DNA from 3 places in the Pseudomonas sp. SYWMCR5 genome. Region 2 is predicted to be linked to each of the others. Evidence: predicted binding sites of a transcription regulator. Region 2 holds the regulator's gene; each other region holds the start of a gene.
The links. The regulator sigma-54, encoded in region 2, starts transcription at its own class of promoters, with help from an activator protein. The targets are predictions, from matches to a motif close to ANTGGCATNNANNTTGCTNT.
Positions count from the first base shown of each region.

Region 1 (4,142 bases), on a different contig from region 2:
TGCCGACTTTCCGCTGGTGCTCAACACCGGCCGCGTGCAGCACCAGTGGCACACCCTGACCAAGACCGGCAAGGTGCCGAGCCTGAACAAGCTCGAGCCCGGTCCCTTCGTCGAGATTAATCCGCAGGACGCCCGACGCCTGGGCATCGCCGACAAGGACCAGGTGGCGATTCGCTCGCGCCGCGGCCAGGCCGTGCTGCCGGCACGCATCAGCGAGCGGGTGCTGGTCGGCAACTGCTTTGCCCCTTTTCACTGGAACGACCTGTATGGCGAGCAACTGGCGATCAACGCCGTGACCTGCGACGCGGTCGATCCAACTTCCCTACAACCGGCCTTCAAGCATTGCGCCGTGACCCTGGAGCGGGTTGCAGGCGAACGCATCGAGGCACTCGAGCTGCCCTGCGCGATCCCTACGGAGCCTGCCACCATGCCCACCGACACCCTGTCTCGCCTGCTCGGCCTGGACAGCCTGCCGGCCCCCGTCCTGGCTGACGAGGAGCGTCATTACCTGCAGGGCTTCCTGCTCGGCCTTGGGCAGGCGCGTACACCGGGTGTGCCCAGCCTGCCGCCCGGTGCGCCGCTGGCGCCCGCCAGTCGGCTGTTCGTCGATGGCTTGATCGCCGGCCTGTTCGCCCAGCCGGTGGTGGCGCCGGTCGCCATGGCCGAGGTCGCCCGGCATCGGGTGCTGTGGGCCTCGCAGACCGGCAATGGCGAGGTGCTGGCCGAGCGCTGTGCGGCCCATCTGCGCGAAGCGGGCCTGGCGGTCGAGCTGAGCTGCATGGATGCAGTCAGCCCCGGCCAATTGCGTGGCGCCGCCAGCGTGCTGCTGATCACCAGCACCTTTGGTGACGGCGATGCGCCTGACTGCGCTTCGGCGTTCTGGCAGGCGCTGCAGGGCGAGGAGGGGGCGCAGTGTGCGGCACTGCCCTTCGCCGTGCTGGCGCTGGGTGACTCCAGCTACGACCAGTTCTGCGGCTTTGGCCGCAAGCTCGACCAGCGCCTGGCTGAACTGGGCGGCCGACGTCTGCTCGATCGGGTCGATTGCGAACCGGACTTCGACCCATCGTTCGCCGCCTGGCTGCAGGCGTTGCTGCCGCTGCTCGGGCCGACGGCCGAAGCACCCGTCATAGCCCCGCCGGCGCGGGTGTTCGGCAAGCAGCAACCCTGCCTGGCTCCCATCATCGAGAACCGTGTGCTCAATGCGCCCGGAGCGACCAAGGAGACACGCCAGGTGGTGTTCGACCTGCAAGGCACCGGGCTGGTCTACGAGGCAGGCGATGCGCTGGGTGTCTGGCCGCGCAACTGCCCGGCGCTGGTCCAGGAGCTGCTCGGCCTGATGGGGCTCGATGGCCAGACGTGCGTGCAACTGCCCGACTTGCCGACGATGCCGTTGGCCGAGGCGATGGAGCGGCATCTGGAGATCGCCCGGGTCACGTCGCAACAGCTTGCCGCCTTCAGCCAGGCGCCGCAGGCAGGTGAACTGCGTCGGCTGCTGCTGCCCGAGCACAAGGCCGAACTCAAGGAGTGGCTGTGGGGGCGGCAGTTGGCCGATGTGCTCGCGGCATTCGCGCCGCAACTGTCGCTGGAGCACTGGCTGACCCTGCTCAAACCCTTGCAGCCACGCATGTACTCGATCAGCTCCAGCCCCAAGGCCCATCCACAGCAGGTGCACCTGACCGTTTCAACCGTGCGCTATGGCCAGCGAAAGGGTGTGAGTTCAAGCTTCCTCGCCGAGCGCGCCGAAGCGCTGGAGGTGGCGATCTTCCCGCAGGTCGCGCGGCATTTCCGACTGCCGGACGACGATGCTACACCGCTCATCATGGTCGGCCCTGGCACGGGTATCGCGCCGTTCCGAGCCTTTCTCGAAGAGCGCGAAGCCCGCGGTGCGACCGGCGGCAACTGGCTGTTCTTCGGTGAGCAGCATGCTGCCTTCGATTTCTATTACCGCGAGCAGTTGCAGGCCTGGGAGGCCAGCGGTCATCTGCGCCTGAGCACGGCGTTCTCGCGTGACCAGGCCGAGAAGCTGTACGTGCAGCAGCGCATGCTCGAACAGGGCGCCGAGCTGTGGCAGTGGCTGGAGGCAGGGGCGTACTTCTACATCTGCGGCGATGCCCAGCGCATGGCCAAGGATGTCGATGCTGCGTTGCGCCAGGTCGTGGCCGAGCACGGGCGGATGAGCGCCGAGGCGGCAGCGGCTTATGTCGAGGGGTTGGGCAAGAACAAGCGTTATCGACGCGATGTGTATTGAGTGCACCGGGATGGGGAGGGGTGCACCGGCTTGAGGCGTTGCCGCGTGCGGCGCTGTCGCCGGACACGCCCGCTGCCACAGGTCGCGCAACGCTGCATACCCCGCAGGAGCGGGCTTGCAACGCGACAGCGCCAGCACCCATTCCGACCTTGGCACGCTCCCTGCTTTCAACGGTTTACAACACAGCCCCACTGATCAACGGCGATCAACAGGGGCCTCACACTGATGAGTACAGGCAAAGGCGCCTGGAGCTTCGGCTCCAGGCGCCTTTTTTTGTCTTTGCCGCGGGCACGCCCCGCACACCGTGATCGAGGATCGGCTATGAAGGCAACAGCGAACGGCGGACAACGAGAGCGACTGGTCATTGTCGGCAACGGCATGGTCGGTCATCACCTGGTCGAGCAACTGATCGAACGTGGTGCCCTGGCGCGCTTCGAGCTGCGTGTGTTCGGCGAGGAGCGCCAGCGCGCCTACGACCGTGTGCACTTGTCGGAATACTTCGCCGGCAGCAGCGCCGAGACACTAGCTATGTGCGAGCCCGACTTCTATGCCCAGCACGGCGTGCACCTGCACCTGCACGAAGCTGTGCTGGAGATCGACCGCACGCTGGGCGAGGTGGTCACCGCCCAGGGGCGCTACGGTTATGACCAACTGATCCTTGCCACCGGCTCCTACCCGTTCGTACCGCCGATCGAAGGCTCCACGGGCACGGCCTGCTTGGTCTACCGCACCCTCGACGATCTTGACGACATCCGCGCCTCGGCTGCCGGGGCCCGGCGTGGCGTGGTGGTCGGCGGTGGGCTGCTGGGCCTTGAGGCTGCCAATGCGCTCAAGTCGCTGGGGCTGGAGGCTCATGTCGTGGAGTTCGCGCCACGGCTGATGCCGGTGCAGCTCGATCATGAAGGAGGCGCGGCCTTGCGTGCGCAGATCGAAGCGCTGGGTGTCGGCGTGCATCTGTCTCGCGCCACCCAGTCGATCGACCCGGGAGAAGAGTATCGCCACCGCATGAATTTCGATGGTGGTGAGTACCTGGAAACCGACCTGATCGTGTTCTCTGCCGGTATCCGTCCGCGTGACGCCCTGGGGCGTGCCTGCGAGCTGGAGATCGCGCCGCGCGGCGGCGTGGTCATCGACGGCAACTGCCGTTCCAGCGATCCACGGATCTTCGCCATCGGCGAGTGTGCGTCGTGGAACGGCAGCGTGTTCGGGCTGGTCGCGCCCGGCTACAGCATGGCGCGCAACCTCGCTGCGCTGCTGGTCGGCGAGGCCAGTGCCGAGTTCAGCGGTGCCGACATGTCGACCAAGCTCAAGCTGCTGGGGGTCGATGTCGGCTCCATCGGCGACGCCCACGGCGCCACTCCAGGCGCCCGCAGCTACCGATACATCGACGAGGCCAACGCCAGCTACCGCCGCCTGGTGGTCGACGCCAGCGGCAAGCGGGTGATCGGCGCGGTGCTGGTCGGCGACAACAGCTACTACGACACGCTGCTGCAGTACGTGCAAAACGGCATCGCCCTGCCGCAGGATCCGGCGGCGCTGATCCTGCCGCAGAGCGGCGGCGCGCCGACGCTGGGCGCCGATGCCCTGCCCGACAGCGCGACCATCTGCTCCTGCCACAACGTCAGCAAGGGCGCGATCTGCGCGGCCATCGACAGTGGCTGCGCGGACCTGGCGGCGGTCAAGGGCTGCACCAAGGCGGCCAGCGGCTGTGGTGGCTGTGCGGCGCTGCTCAAGCAGGTGTTCGAGCACGAACTGACCGCGCGTGGCGTGACGGTCGACAAGAGCCTGTGCGAGCACTTTGCCTATACCCGCCAGGAGCTGTATGCATTGGTGCGCGTCGAGGGGATTCGAACCTTCAACGAGCTGCTCGAGCGCCACGGCAAGGGCCATGTCG
Region 1 is NZ_JBXUNH010000001.1:534,378-538,519, reverse strand. Features, by position in the region: gene AC2CGW_RS02420 (bifunctional nitrate reductase/sulfite reductase flavoprotein subunit alpha) at 1-2,248, shown strand, start outside; gene nirB (nitrite reductase large subunit NirB) at 2,570-4,142, shown strand, end outside.
Region 1: a site for sigma-54 is predicted at 2,397-2,416, ahead of nirB (nitrite reductase large subunit NirB). Genes of this name have one in related genera too.

Region 2 (4,142 bases):
CGCCGGCAAGACCACCTGCTTCTATATGATCGTGGGGCTGGTCCAGGCCGACCAAGGGCGCGTGCTCATCGACAGCCACGATGTCAGCCACCAACCCATGCATGGCCGGGCCCAGGCAGGCATCGGCTATCTGCCGCAGGAAGCGTCGATCTTCCGCAAGCTGTCGGTCGCCGACAACATCATGGCCATCCTCGAAACGCGCAAGGACCTGGACCGCGATGGACGGCGCAAGGAGTTGGAAAGCCTGCTGCAGGAGTTCCACATCAGCCACATCCGTGACAACCTCGGCATGAGCCTGTCCGGTGGCGAACGCCGCCGCGTCGAAATTGCCCGCGCCCTGGCGACTGCACCGAAGTTCATCCTGCTGGACGAACCCTTCGCTGGCGTCGACCCGATTTCCGTGGGTGATATCAAACAGATCATCCACCATCTGAAGGCCAAGGGCATCGGCGTGCTGATCACCGACCACAACGTGCGCGAAACACTCGACATCTGCGAGACCGCCTACATCGTCAACGATGGTCAACTGATCGCCGAAGGCGACGCCGAGACCATCCTGGCCAACCAGTTGGTCAAGGAAGTCTACCTGGGCCACGAGTTCCGTCTCTGATCCCCGGGACCTGCCTGGAGCATTGGAAAAGCCTGGTGAAACGGGCTTAAGTGTTACAGTGCTCTAGGCAAACGCTACAATTTCAGGCATATAACTTGCTTAAGATTTGGCGCTCCGGCGCCCTGTAGTGGATGGCGCATGCGCGCCGGCGAACAAGGTATTAAGCCCCAGCCATGAAACCATCGCTCGTCCTAAAAATGGGCCAGCAACTGACGATGACCCCGCAGTTGCAACAGGCCATCCGTCTGCTCCAGCTCTCCACCCTGGACCTCCAACAGGAAATCCAGGAAGCGCTGGAGTCCAATCCGATGCTCGAACGTCAGGAAGACGGCGACGACTTCGACAACAGCGATCCGATGGCGGAAAACGGCGAAAGCAAACCTGCCACCGAAGCCCAGGACAACAGCTTCCAGGAAACCACCGTCAGCACGGAAAACCTCGAAGAGGGCGAGTGGAACGAGCGCATCCCCAACGAATTGCCGGTCGACACGGCCTGGGAAGACATCTACCAGACCAGCGCCAGCAGCCTGCCCAGCAACGATGACGACGAGTGGGACTTCACCACGCGCACCTCGGCCGGCGAAAGCTTGCAGAGCCATCTGCTGTGGCAGCTCAACCTGGCACCGATGTCCGACACCGACCGCCTGATCGCTGTAACTCTCATCGACAGCATCAACGATCAGGGCTATCTGGAAGACAGCCTCGAGGAAATCTGCGCCGGATTCGACCCGGAGCTGGACATCGAGCTGGATGAAGTCGAAGCCGTGCTGCACCGCATCCAGCAGTTCGAGCCGGCCGGCGTCGGCGCCCGCAACCTGGGCGAATGCCTGCTGCTGCAACTGCGCCAACTGCCGGCGAGCGTGCCGTGGATGGCCGAGGCCCAGCGCCTGGTCACCGACTACATCGACCTGCTCGGCAGCCGCGACTACAGCCAGCTCATGCGTCGCATGAAGCTCAAGGAAGACGAGCTGCGCCAGGTCATCGAGCTGGTGCAAAGCCTCAATCCGCGCCCGGGCTCGCAGATCGAATCGAGCGAGCCGGAGTACGTGATTCCAGACGTCATCGTGCGCAAGGACAGCGACCGCTGGCTGGTCGAACTGAACCAGGAAGCGGTGCCGCGCCTGCGGGTCAATCCGCAGTATGCAGGCTTCGTCCGCCGTGCCGACACCAGCGCGGACAACACCTTCATGCGCAACCAGTTGCAGGAAGCGCGCTGGTTCATCAAGAGCCTGCAAAGCCGCAACGAGACACTGATGAAAGTGGCGACCCAGATCGTCGAACACCAGCGTGGTTTCCTCGACCACGGCGATGAAGCCATGAAGCCCCTGGTGCTGCATGACATCGCCGAGGCGGTGGGCATGCACGAGTCGACCATTTCGCGGGTCACCACGCAGAAGTACATGCACACTCCCCGTGGCATCTACGAATTGAAATACTTTTTCTCGAGCCATGTGAGCACCGCCGAAGGCGGCGAATGCTCGTCTACGGCGATCCGCGCGATCATCAAGAAACTGGTGGCCGCGGAAAATCAGAAAAAGCCATTGAGTGACAGCAAGATCGCTGGTTTACTGGAGGCACAAGGCATCCAGGTAGCCCGCCGCACCGTCGCCAAGTACCGCGAATCGCTGGGGATTGCCCCATCGAGCGAGCGCAAGCGATTGATGTAGCCCCGGGATGTGCCACAGCGTTTCAGTGGCAGGTGCAATACCTGCCTCTTTATGCACGGGCAACAAAGGAGAAGCTGTATGCAAGTCAACATCAGTGGCCAGCATGTAGAAGTCACCCAACCACTGCGCGAATACGTGCTCGAGAAGCTCGCCCGCGTGGAAGGGCATTTCGACAAGATCACCAATGCAACGGTGATCATGAAGGTCGAGAAGCTGCAGCAGAAGGTTGAAGCAACACTCCAGATTCCCGGCGGCGAAGTGGTCGCCAACGCTGAACACCAAGACATGTATGCCGCGATCGACGCATTGGCTGACAAGCTCGACCGCCAACTGAAAAAACACAAGGAAAAACAGCAAAGCCTGCTGCAAGGTGCAGCTGCCCGCTGATCCCCCTCATCCATGATCCGACTTGAAACCATCCTGACCCCCGGCCGTTCCCTCGTGAACGTGCCGGGCGGCAGCAAGAAGCGCGCCCTGGAAAAGGTCGCCACCCTGATTGCCGAGCAAGTACCTGAGCTTGCGATGCAAGACGTCTTCGAAAAGCTCATCGCTCGCGAAAAACTGGGCTCCACCGGCTTCGGTAATGGCATCGCCATTCCCCACTGCCGTCTGGAAGGTTGTACCGCCCCCGTCAGCGCCCTGCTGCACCTGGACGCACCCATCGACTACGACGCCATCGACGGCGCCCCCGTGGACCTGCTGTTCGTGCTGCTGGTCCCGGAAGCGGCCACCGATGCCCACCTCGAACTGCTGCGCCAGATCGCCAGCATGCTCGATCGCAAGGAAGTCCGTGATCGCCTGCGTGCCGCCGACAGCAGCGAAGCCCTCTACCAGGTAGTCCTGGACGCACAGAACGAGCACTGAACATGCGCCTGATCATCGTCAGCGGCCGGTCCGGCTCCGGCAAGAGCACCGCGCTCGATGTGCTGGAAGACAACGGCTACTACTGCATCGACAACCTGCCCGCCGGGTTGCTGCCGCAGCTGGCGGAAAACGCGCTGATCAACACCGAACTGATGCAACCCAAGGTCGCCGTGTCCATCGATGCGCGCAATCTACCCAGCCATCTGTCGCGCTTCCCCGAATTGCTCGAGGAAGCGCGCGCCCGTCACATCCAGTGTGACGTGCTGTACCTGGACGCCGACGAAGACACGCTGCTCAAGCGGTTCTCCGAAACCCGCCGTCGCCACCCCCTGACCAACGCGGACCGTTCGCTCGCCGAAGCCATCCGCGTCGAAAGTGAGCTGCTCGGCCCCATCGCCGACCTTGCCGACCTCAAGATCGATACCACCAGCCTCAATCTTTACCAACTGCGTGACTCGATCAAGCTGCGTCTGCTTAACCAGCCTGAGCCCGGCACCGCTTTTCTCGTCGAATCCTTCGGTTTCAAGCGCGGCATGCCGGTGGACGCCGACTTGGTGTTCGACGTGCGCTGCCTGCCAAACCCTTACTGGAAACCCGAGCTGCGCGAGCACTCGGGCCTTGAAGCTCCGGTGATCGAGTACCTGGCAGCACAACCGGACGTCGAGGAAATGTTCCAGGACATCTCCAGCTATCTGCTTAAATGGCTACCGCGCTTTGCCGCCAGCAACCGCGCCTATGTCACCATCGCCATCGGCTGCACCGGCGGACACCACCGCTCTGTCTATATCACCGAGCGCCTCGGACAACTGCTGCAGCAAACCCTGAAAAACGTCCAGGTCCGTCACCGCGACCTCTAACCCACAGGATCCACCCCACGATGCCCGCCCGCGAAATCACCATCATCAACAAGCTGGGCCTGCACGCCCGGGCGGCAGCCAAGTTCGTCGGCGTGGCCGGGAAGTTTCCCTGCCAGGTTCGAGTCGGGCGCGCCCCCGACAAGC
Region 2 is NZ_JBXUNH010000004.1:108,265-112,406, reverse strand. Features, by position in the region: gene lptB (LPS export ABC transporter ATP-binding protein) at 1-610, shown strand, start outside; gene AC2CGW_RS13120 (RNA polymerase factor sigma-54) at 784-2,277, shown strand; gene hpf (ribosome hibernation-promoting factor, HPF/YfiA family) at 2,356-2,664, shown strand; gene ptsN (PTS IIA-like nitrogen regulatory protein PtsN) at 2,677-3,141, shown strand; gene rapZ (RNase adapter RapZ) at 3,144-3,998, shown strand; gene AC2CGW_RS13100 (HPr family phosphocarrier protein) at 4,019-4,142, shown strand, end outside.

Region 3 (4,142 bases), on a different contig from region 2:
GGAAGGCACCGGCACGGGTGTAGGTCAGCGAGCCGTTGTCGGACAGGACGAAGTAGCCCTGGCCCTGGATCCCCATGTCCAGCACGTTGCCAGTGTTGTTCACGTCACCCTGGGTGAACTGCTGCGACACGGCCGCCAGGCGCACACCGTTACCGACCTGGTTCTGGCCCACGCCCAGGCGGTTGGCGCCGGCGTAGACGTCGGCGAACTCGGCACGCGACGACTTGAAACCGGTGGTATTGACGTTGGCGATGTTGTTGCCGGTAACGTCGAGTTGCTTGTTGGCTGCGTAGAGACCGCTAAGGCCGATATTGAAAGACATGCATTGCTCCTTCTGCCGAACAGGCCGGCCTTAGATTCCGATGGTTTGTACTTTGGAGATGCCGACCTTGCCGATACCGGCCAGGTTGAGCATCATCTCGCCGCCAGTGCCACCCACGGTGACACTGGTGACGGTGGCTGGCAGCAGCGTGTACATCTCCTGAGCCTTGCCATCGACGGTGGTCGTCGCGGTAAAGGTGTAGTTGCCTGCAGCGACCTTCTCGCCCTTGTCGTTGGTGCCATCCCAGATGAAGTCGGCAGTGCCCTTCTTCTGTTCGCCCAACTGGATGGTCTTGACGACGTTGCCATCCTTGTCCTTGATCGTGACCTTGCCGCTCTCGATGTTCTGCGGCACCACGACCTGACCATTGAAGCTCTTGGTCGGATCGACCAACGCCTTGTCGTTCTGCACGATCACCGAGCGGCCGACCAGCGACGACGCCTGCAGCGCCTGGGACGAACCCAGCGAACCGGTAATGGCGTTGACCGACTCGTTGAGGGTCTGGATACCCTCCAGGCTGCTGAACTGCGCAAGCTGGGCAACGAACTCACCGTTGTCCTGCGGATCGAGCGGGTTCTGGTGCTGCATCTGGGTGACCAGCAACTGCAAGAAGGCATCCTTGCCGAGCGCGTTCTTGTCGGTCGGCTCGCTGGCTGGCTTCTTGGTGCCGTTGCTCACACCGGAATTGGCGAGCACATCATTAACATTGACTGCCATGCTTTGCGCTCCTCAATCACTGACCCAGGGTCAGCACCTTCTGCATCATGGTCTTGGCGGTGTTCATCAGCTCGGCGTTGGTCTGGAACGCACGGCTGGCGGAGATCATGTCAGCCATCTCCTCGACCACGTTGACGTTCGGGTAGTAGACGTAGCCGTCCTTGTTCGCCGCCGGATGATTGGGCTCGTAGCGGGCTTCCAGGTTGCTCTGGTCCTCGATGATCCCCTTGACCTGCACACCCTGGCCGGCCTGGCCCTGGTCGTCGAACAGCGACTGACCGGCGCCGTTCTGGGCCTGTTCGAAGGTGGTGGCGAACACCGGGTGGCGCGCGCGGTAGGTCTGGTCGATGCTCGAGGAAACGGTCTCGGCGTTGGCGATGTTCGAGGCGACGGTGTTAAGGCGCGTGTTCTGCGCGCTCATGCCGCTACCGGCGATGTTGAAGACACTGGCAAGGGACATGGTCACTCTCCACGCAGGGCCGATACCAGCCCTTTGAATTTACTGTTGAGCAAGGTGAAGCTGGCCTGGAAGTCGATCGCGTTCTGCGCATAGTTCGACTGCTCGATCTGTGCATCCACGGTGTTCTGGTCGATCGACGGCTGCATCGGCGTGCGGTACTTGAGACTGTCGTCGCCCATGGCCAGGCCTTCGGCCTCGATGTGGTGGCCGTTGGTGCGGGTCAGCGAAATACGCCCATTGCTTTGTTTGTCTGCCTCGGCGGCAAGCACCGAGGAGAAGTCCATGTCACGCGCCTTGTAGTTGGGCGTGTCGGCGTTGGCGATGTTGTTGGCCAGCACCTCGGCGCGCTGGGCGCGGAAACCCAGTGCCTTTTCATGGATGCCGAGGGCCTTGTCGAAGCTGATGCTCATGTCGGGGAACCTTCGAAGGTTGACCAGCGTTGCGTTGGCCAAGCTATAGCAAGGCCTGTGCCAACAGCCGCAACCCCAGCAATACCGGGCATCATCTGCATCCGCGAGCAACGGCAATGCCAGAAAAGCGGCAAAGTGCTTCCGCTTGATGGCGAGTGAGCGGCAATTGCCGAGCGGCAAAAGCGGCAATCCAAAAAATTGACGTCAACAGGACAGTGTTATTTTGCCATCACTGCGAGTAGCATTCGCGACCGCGCAGAGATGTGGCATGAGGCCACTGGTTACGGTTTCAGGCACAGCATGGATGCGCACTGTCCCTATTGCCTTCCAAGGAAGAAACCGTGTCCCCGCTGACCTACCGCAAGACCCTACTTGCCCTGGCAATTGCCACCAGCGCCCTGCCCGCCCATGGCCAGACCATCCAACTGACCGATGCCGGCTTCACCTCCAGCCACCAGAGCTACGCGAACGGCCTCGAGTTCGGCGGCAGCTTCACCAATATTTCCCGCAGCGCGATCGTGCTCGACGACGCCAACGTACAGGGCGACCTGACCTTCAACAGCCCGATCAACGACAACGACCGCACCACCGTGGACATGGTCAATCGCAGCGACGCCCTCACCGTGCGCAACAGTCATGTGACCGGCGACCTGATGAACCAGGCCTTCGTCAGGAGCACCAGCCTCGATGGCAACGCGCTGAAAATCAGCAATACCACGGTTGATGGCAACCTGATCAACCAAGGCACGCTCCAGGCCGGCACCGGTATCGGCATCATCAACCGGCGGGAGGCCTACGGCATCAACCTGGCCAGCGCCAACGGCCAGTCGACCTTGATCAAGGGCGACCTGGTCAACGCCCAGAACGCCAAGGTCCGCGCCTATGGCTACAACGCGATCACCCTCAACCTGGCCGGCGCCACCGTGCAGGGCAAGATCGTCAACCGCGGCGCCATCGAAAGCAGCGGCCCCAATGCCATCAGCGTCAACGCCACGTCGCGCGGCGGCGCCACCGGCATGCCAACCCGCCTGGACAGCATCGAAAACTACGGCAATATCGTCGCCAGCGACACGAACAGCCAGGCCATCGCGCTCGATGGCGCAACCCTGACCAGTAGCCTGGGGCGGCACATCGACAACCGTGGCTCGATCTACGCCTTGAGCGGCACCGGCATTCGCATCGGCGATGTCGCATTCGACGGCCCCGGCCAGCAACCCTGGTATCGCGACCACGGCGACCTGAACATCTTCAACAGCGGCATCATCATGGCCCAGGTCGCCATCGACGCCAGCCACAGCAATCGGCCGGTCGAGCTCATCCTGCGCGAGGGCAGCCAGATCACCGGCATGCTCGACGGGCTGAGCAACATCGAGGTCGAAGGTAACAGCGAGTTCCAGGCCCACTACCTGCCCCACAGCACCCCGGACATCCGCCTCAAGCCCGGCGGCTGGATCGAAGTCGGCAACCTGGGTGACGACACCCGCGCAACCCTGGCACTGACCGCTGCCCGCACCGCGATCGACGGCAACCTGTCGATCGCCGGCAACTCGGCGCTGGGCCTGGAATTGTCCAGCGAAACCGACCCGAGCGTGGCAGTACTCAAGGTCAGCGGCACCAGCAAGTTCGAACAAGGCTCGCGCATCGCCCTGCACGCCGACGAAGAGGACTTCCAGCCGTCCGGATCGCGCTACCTGCTGGTCGAGGCCGGCCAGGTACAGCTGGTGGACACCGCCGGCCACAACCTTGACCCCAACGGCATCCAGGTCACCAGTACCTCGGCACTGCTGCGCGTGCAGAGCAGCGCGGTGGAAGACAACAAAGTCTACGCACAGGTTACGACCAAACCGGTGGAAGAAGTCACCGAGATCGTCAAGGAAAGCGGCGGCAACGACAATGCCCAGGGTGCCATCGGCAACGCGATCGGTAACGGCCTGCTGGCTCAGTTGCCCAAAGGCGACCCGCTGCTGGCCTACGCCGCCAACGCCGACCAGGCCCAGGTCGCCAGACTGGCTCGCCAGCTGACCCCGGAGGTCAACGGCGGCGCGCGCCAGGCAGCCACCGGAGCCCAGCGCATGATCGGCAACGCCATCAGCAGCCGCGCCAGCAACCTGCGTGGCGCCTCGTCGGGGGAAGGCTTCAGCCAGGCCGGCGTATGGGTTCAATCGCTGTACAGCGACGCCACCCAGAGCACCCGTGACGGCGTGGCAGGTTACAACGCCTACAGTCGCGGCAT
Region 3 is NZ_JBXUNH010000001.1:312,033-316,174, forward strand. Features, by position in the region: gene flgE (flagellar hook protein FlgE) at 1-322, opposite strand, end outside; gene flgD (flagellar hook assembly protein FlgD) at 353-1,039, opposite strand; gene flgC (flagellar basal body rod protein FlgC) at 1,056-1,499, opposite strand; gene flgB (flagellar basal body rod protein FlgB) at 1,502-1,909, opposite strand; gene AC2CGW_RS01370 (autotransporter family protein) at 2,251-4,142, shown strand, end outside.
Region 3: a site for sigma-54 is predicted at 1,955-1,974, ahead of flgB (flagellar basal body rod protein FlgB). Genes of this name have one in related genera too.